2 regions of the Rhizobium viscosum genome follow, and region 2 is predicted to be linked to the other one. Evidence: riboswitches for the same ligand, from Rfam matches in the RefSeq annotation. Region 2 holds a riboswitch; the other holds the start of a gene.

Region 1 (3,405 bases), 1.2 Mb from region 2:
CGAACCGGTCTTTGAACGTATCGAAAATCTCGCGGCACTGCACCGACAGAACCTTCAGCGTTTTGAAGGCGACAAGCGGTTCGCCAATATCCGGCAGTCCGGAACGATCGCGGCGCTTGATCTCGTCGTGCCCGCTGGCGGTTATCTCGCCGAGGCCGGCCCGCGCATGCGGCGGCTGTTTCGCGAGCGCGGTCTGCTGATCCGTCCGCTCGGCAACGTCGTCTACCTGATGCCGCCCTATTGCGTGACGGCAGACGAGATCGGCAGCACTTATGACGCCATAGACGAGGTCGCCTCGATCGTTCTCGGGAGCGCAGGATGATGTCGGGTCGTTCTTCCCGTATGGCCGGTTTCGGGCATGCCGCGCCGGCTCGCTGCGTCGATAATGCCGAGATCGAGGCTCGCCTGGGCCTCGAAACGGGCTGGATCGAGCGGCGAACCGGCATCCGCACGCGCCATTGGGCGGAGGATGGCGAGACGCTGAGCGGCTTGGCCGCCGCGGCCGGACAGATGGCGCTCGACGATGCCGGGATCGCCCGCAACGAGATCGCACTGACGCTGCTTGCGACTTCGACACCGGATCATCTTCTGCCGCCCTCGGCGCCGCTCCTGGCCCACCGGTTGGGTCTTGAAAACTCTGGCGCGATTGATCTCGCCGGCGCCTGTTCGGGCTTTCTCTACGCGCTTACGCTGGCGGACGGTTTCGTCCGCGTGCACGGCCGCACCGTCCTCGTGGTGGCCGCCAATATCCTGAGCCGCCGCATCAATCCTGCCGAGCGGGCAAGCGCCGTCCTCTTTGCGGATGCGGCCGGCGCCGTGGTGCTGGCTCCCTGCACGCATGGGCGAAGCGGCCTCCTCTCCGCCGATCTCGCATCCGATGGCAGCGGCTATGGCCTGATCAACATTCCGGCTGGCGGCAGCAACCGGCCGTTCTCTCCCGAAACCAGTGCCGAGGACTTTCTGATGACGATGCAGGACGGCCGCGAGGTGTTCTCGCGCGCCGTCGCCCTGATGACCGAAACCTCGAAGCGGGCGCTGGAGCAGGCAGGAATTGTCGCGGCCGATATCGACCGGTTCGTTCCGCATCAGGCCAACGCGCGCATGTTCGACGCCGTCTCCGGCAACCTCGGCATCGCGCCCGAAAAAACGATCCGCACGATCGAGAGCTTCGGCAATTCATCTGCCGCGACCATCCCGCTTTCCCTCTCCGTCGCCCATGTGGAGCGGCGGTTTACGGGAGGAGAGACGCTGCTGCTCACCGCCGCCGGCGCCGGTTTGATGGGTGGTGCTGTGGTTTTTGGCACGTGACCAAACCGACAATTCTGAAAGGAATACGCAGTGGAAACGTACGGGGCGGGAGACAGCGTGGCATTCGTGCGACGCACGCAAAACTGAACTGCCCTGGATCGATCACGACGAATGGCTGTCTCGACATATCGGCTATGACGGAACTTGCCAGCAATGATTGCGGATTTCCGGTAGCACTGACAGCCAGCCGGGATAAGGCTTCGGGAATGGTGCCCTATAGGCTTGACGAAGCGCCGTTTCCCACAATAGCCTAGCCCTATTCACCAGGGGGGTCCCGCCAAGGGGCTGAGATACTGCTGAGCGATTGCGCGGCGCAGTGACCCGTTGAACCTGATCCAGTTCATACTGGCGTAGGGACGGTGCAAGCGCTGATGAAACGTGGATTCACGCCAGGAATCCACGTCGGCGTTCTTCCATCATTCCGGCTCGATGACTGGGTCTCCAACGCGAAAACTTTGGAGCCTCACGATGAATATTGCCGCAAAACCGCAATCTCCCGCCGTCACCGCCGGTCCGCTTTCGGCCTCGGAGAAGATCCATATCGAAGGCGCAATCCACCCCAATATCAGGGTGCCGATGCGAGAGATCGCGCTGCATCCAACATCGGGCGAGCCGCCGGTCAGGATCTACGACCCTTCCGGTCCCTATACGGATCCGTCCCATACAGTGGCCATCGAAAGCGGTCTGCCACGTCTGCGCGAAAGCTGGATTGCGGCGCGCGCCGATGTCGAGGCTTATGACGGCCGTATCGTCAGGCCGGAGGATAACGGCTTCGTGTCCGGCGACCGGTTGACGCCAGAATTCCCGGTGCGGAACCGACCGCTGAGGGCGAGGGACGGTAAAGCCGTTACCCAACTCGCCTATGCACGCGCCGGCATTATCACACCGGAAATGGAATTCATTGCCATCCGCGAAAACCTCGGCAGCGAGGTGGCGAAGGACACGCTGAAGCGGGACGGCGAGAGTTTCGGCGCTCATATCCCGGATTACGTCACCCCCGAATTCGTTCGCCGCGAAGTTGCGGAAGGTCGGGCGATCATTCCCGCCAATATCAACCATCCTGAATCCGAACCGATGATCATCGGCCGGAATTTCCTGGTGAAGATCAATGCCAATATCGGTAATTCGGCTGTCACATCATCCATGGCGGAAGAAGTGGAGAAAATGGTCTGGGCGATCCGCTGGGGCGCCGACACGGTCATGGACCTGTCGACCGGCCGTAACATCCACAATATCCGCGAATGGATCATTCGCAATTCGCCGGTGCCGATCGGTACCGTGCCGCTCTACCAGGCACTCGAAAAGGTAAACGGCATTGCCGAGGACCTCACCTGGGAGGTTTATCGCGACACGCTGATTGAACAGGCCGAACAGGGCGTCGATTATTTCACCATCCATGCGGGCGTGCGGCTCGCCTATATCCCGCTGACCGTCAACCGTGTCACCGGCATCGTTTCCCGTGGCGGCTCGATCATGGCCAAGTGGTGTCTTCATCACCACAGGGAGAGTTTTCTCTACGAGCATTTCGAGGAGATCTGCGATATCTGCCGGGCCTACGATGTTTCGCTTTCGCTCGGTGACGGCCTGCGCCCGGGTTCGATCGCCGATGCCAACGATGCGGCCCAGTTCGCGGAGCTGGAAACGCTCGGCGAGTTGACGAAAATCGCCTGGGCGAAGGATTGCCAGGTGATGATCGAGGGCCCTGGCCATGTGCCGATGCACAAGATCAAGGCGAACATGGAAAAGCAGCTCGCGGTCTGCGGCGAGGCGCCCTTCTATACGCTCGGGCCGCTGACCACTGATATCGCACCGGGTTACGACCACATCACATCGGGCATCGGAGCTGCGATGATCGGCTGGTTCGGTACCGCCATGCTCTGCTATGTGACGCCCAAGGAACATCTCGGCCTGCCGGACCGCAACGACGTCAAAGTGGGCGTCATCACCTACAAGATCGCCGCGCATGCCGCCGATCTCGCCAAGGGCCATCCGGCAGCGCAGGTGCGCGATGACGCGCTGTCGCGCGCCCGTTTCGAGTTCCGCTGGGAGGATCAGTTCAATCTCTCGCTCGATCCTGAAACGGCCCGTTCCTTCCAC
Region 2 (3,405 bases):
TCCGCCGAAGACGTCGAACAGGCGACCAGGCTCGCATGGGAAGCCTTCGCCTCCTACCGGGAAACCGATCTGGAAACACGCGCTGCCTTTCTTGAAACGATTGCCAGTGAGATCGAGGCTATCGGCGACGAGCTGATCGTGCGGGCAATGGCGGAAACCGGGCTTCCGCGCGGACGTCTCGAGGGCGAGCGCGCTCGCACGACGGGACAGCTTCGTCTATTTGCGAAGGAGGTTCGCGAAGGCCGGTTCCAGGAGCTTCGTTTCGATGGCGCGGATCCTTCCCGCAAGCCGGTTCCGAAGCCCGATCTGCGCCTGCGCAACGTTCCCCTCGGCCCCGTCGCCGTTTTTGGCGCATCGAACTTTCCGCTCGCCTTCTCAGTCGCAGGCGGTGACACGGCGTCTGCGCTGGCGGCAGGATGCCCTGTCGTCGTCAAGGCCCACTCCGCGCATCCGGGCACATCGGAACTGGTCGGCCGCGCCGTTCAACGCGCCGTTGCCAAGGCCGGCCTGCATGCCGGCACGTTTGCGCTTCTCTTCGATACCGGCTTCGAGGTCGGGCAGAAATTGGTGGCCGATGCCAGAATCCGCGCCGTCGGCTTCACGGGTTCGCGCCGCGGCGGCACTGCGCTGATGAAGATTTCTTCTGAGCGCAAGCAGCCGATCCCGGTCTATGCCGAAATGAGCAGCATCAACCCGGTCATCTTCTTCCCGAATGCGCTGAAAACCCGCGCGCCGGAGATCGCAGCAGCTTTCGTAAGCTCGCTTGTCCTCGGTGCCGGACAGTTCTGCACCAATCCCGGTCTCATTCTCGCCGTCGACAGCGAAGGCCTGGACACTTTCATTGCCAAGGCGCGGGAGCTTCTGCCCGATGTCGGCGCCCAGACGATGCTGACAGGCTCCATCGCCAAGGCATTCTGCGATGGCGTTGCCCGGCTGGAAAAGCATCCCGAAGTCCGGCTCGTTGCCAATGGCAAGCCCGGCAGCGAATTCGAAGGCACGGCCGCTCTCTTCGAGACGACAGCCGCGGCATTCCTCGCGCATCACGAGCTGCAGGACGAGGTCTTCGGTGCAGCCGGCCTTATCGTGCGCTGCCGTGATCTCGCCGAACTCGAGCGCGTCCTCGACGGTCTCGAAGGCCAGCTGACCGTTGCCCTGCACATTACGAACGAAGACGAACAGGACGCCAAGCGCCTCGTTCCCAAGCTGGAAATGCTTGCCGGACGCCTGCTCGTGAACGGCTTCGGAACCGGCGTCGAAGTATCGCCCGCCATGGTGCACGGCGGCCCCTACCCGGCAACGGCCGATGGCAGGTCGACCTCCGTCGGGACGCTCGCCATCTACAGGTTCCTGCGTCCGGTTTCGTATCAGGACTTTACGACGACCCTGCTTCCAGCGCCGCTGCGTTGATCGAGCAGAGCAGCCGGACCTTAAACCCAAAGAACCGGCATCTGAAAATTGCACCACGGGCGCTCAGGCGGCCCGTGGTGCGTATTGGCAAAACCTCAGTCTCAAAATCGTCATTTTGCCGATGACAGCGACGCCATTCTCTGCAAGAAAGAGTGCTGTTGAGAGACAGGGGCGCCCGTTTGCGAAAGCGGGCTGAGAAGCACCCTTCGAACCTGAACCGGATAATGCCGGCGGAGGGAGTCGCTCGGGTCGCCATCTGCTTCATCGCATGATCGTTCCCGCGCCTGCCCCGCCTGAAAGGGGTACTATGGAGAACAAAACACCCGGAGCACTGTTGACGGCGATGCGCGCGAAGCCACCGCTCGTTCAGTGCATCACCAATTACGTGGCCATGAACATCGCCGCCAATGTGGTCCTTGCGGCGGGTGCATCCCCTGCCATGGTCCACGCCGCCGAAGAAGCCGGCGAATTTGCCGCAATCGCCGGCGCTTTGACCGTCAATATCGGCACGCTCTCCACCCAGTGGATCGACGGCATGCATGCGGCGGCAAAGGCTGCAAACGCGAGCGGCAAACCTTGGGTCCTTGATCCGGTTGCCCATTATGCGACATCCTTCCGCCGCAGGGCAGTTGCCGATCTGCTGGCACTTCGCCCGACGATCATCCGCGGCAATGCTTCGGAGATCATCGCGCTTGCCGGCGGCGAGAGCCGCGGCCATGGCGTCGACAGCCGTGACCCGGTCGAGCAGGCTGAAGATTCCGCGCGGCTGATTGCCGAACGGCATGGCGCGGTCGTCGCCGTCACCGGGGTCGTTGATTTCGTGACCGACGGGACACAGGCGCTGCGCATTGAAGGTGGCTCGCCACTGATGCCGCAGGTGACTGCGCTCGGCTGCTCGCTCACCTGCCTGACTGGCGCCTTTGCCGCCACCATTCCCGCAGATCCCTTTGCCGCCGCTGTTGCCGCACTTTCTACCTTCGCAGTTGCCGGCGAGGAGGCGGCCAAGGATGCTGCCGGCCCCGGCTCCTTCTCCTGGCGCTTCCTCGATCAGCTCGCCGCGCTCGATGGAGCAAAGCTCGATGCAAAAGTCGGGATTAGCGCCGCATGAAACGCTTCGATCTTTCCCTCTATCTGGTCCTCGATCCCGACCTCTGCGCCCGTATCGGCATGGTCGAGACGGTGCGGCTTGCCGTTGCCGGCGGCGCCACGATGGTGCAGCTTCGTGACAAGCACGGCGGGACGGCAAGGATGATCGAGACCGGCCTGGCGCTGAAGGAGATCCTGAAGGGCACCGGCGCTTCGCTCGTCATCAACGACGACGTCGAGGCAGCCATCGCAATCGGCGCCGACGGGCTCCATATCGGCCAGGATGATATGGGGCCAGCCGCCGCCCGGACGATGATCGGCCCCGACATGATCCTCGGTCTGTCAGCCGAGAGCGAAGCGCTGGCAGCCGCCATCGACCCAGCCATCGTCGATTATGCCGGCATAGGACCGGTATTTGCGACACCAACCAAGACCGACCACAAGCAGCCCATCGGCTTTGACGGGTTGGCGAGACTGGTGAAAACCGCCCCCGTTCCGACGGTTGCAATCGGCGGCTTGAAGAGCGAGCATGTCGCTTCCGTTTTCGCTGCAGGGGCCGATGGGCTTGCTGTCGTCTCGGCGATCTGCGGCACGCCGGATCCTCGGGCCGCGACCCTTCGCATCGCCGAGGAAATCCGAAAGGCCAGCCGATGATCCGCAACGTCCTGTCCATCGCCGGCTCCGATCCATCCGGTGGTGCCGGTATCCAGGCCGATCTCAAGGCTTTCTCGGCGCGCGGCGTCTATGGTATGGCGGCGCTGACGGCACTGACGGCGCAGAATACGCAAGGGGTGACGGGCGTGCACCTTGTGCCGCCGCACTTCGTCGCCCAGCAGATCAAGGCCGTCTTTGCTGATGTGCGTGTCGACGCGGTCAAGATCGGCATGATCGCCAATGCCGGCATTGCCGAAG

Evidence for each region. A riboswitch is a leader RNA that binds a small molecule or an ion and turns the genes downstream of it on or off. The one in region 2 is predicted to bind thiamine pyrophosphate.
Region 1: linked by a shared signal. The riboswitch ahead of thiC (phosphomethylpyrimidine synthase ThiC) and the one ahead of thiM (hydroxyethylthiazole kinase) in region 2 are both predicted to bind thiamine pyrophosphate.

What each region holds. Positions count from the first base shown of each region.
Region 1 covers NZ_JADBEC010000002.1:897,795-901,199, reverse strand. Annotated here, with positions in the region: gene H4W29_RS24995 (adenosylmethionine--8-amino-7-oxononanoate transaminase) at 1-322, shown strand, start outside; gene bioZ (3-oxopimeloyl-[acyl-carrier-protein] synthase BioZ) at 322-1,308, shown strand; TPP riboswitch at 1,564-1,683, shown strand; gene thiC (phosphomethylpyrimidine synthase ThiC) at 1,777-3,405, shown strand, end outside.
Region 2 covers NZ_JADBEC010000002.1:2,092,631-2,096,035, reverse strand. Annotated here, with positions in the region: gene H4W29_RS30595 (aldehyde dehydrogenase (NADP(+))) at 1-1,407, shown strand, start outside; TPP riboswitch at 1,565-1,663, shown strand; gene thiM (hydroxyethylthiazole kinase) at 1,715-2,515, shown strand; gene thiE (thiamine phosphate synthase) at 2,512-3,147, shown strand; gene thiD (bifunctional hydroxymethylpyrimidine kinase/phosphomethylpyrimidine kinase) at 3,144-3,405, shown strand, end outside.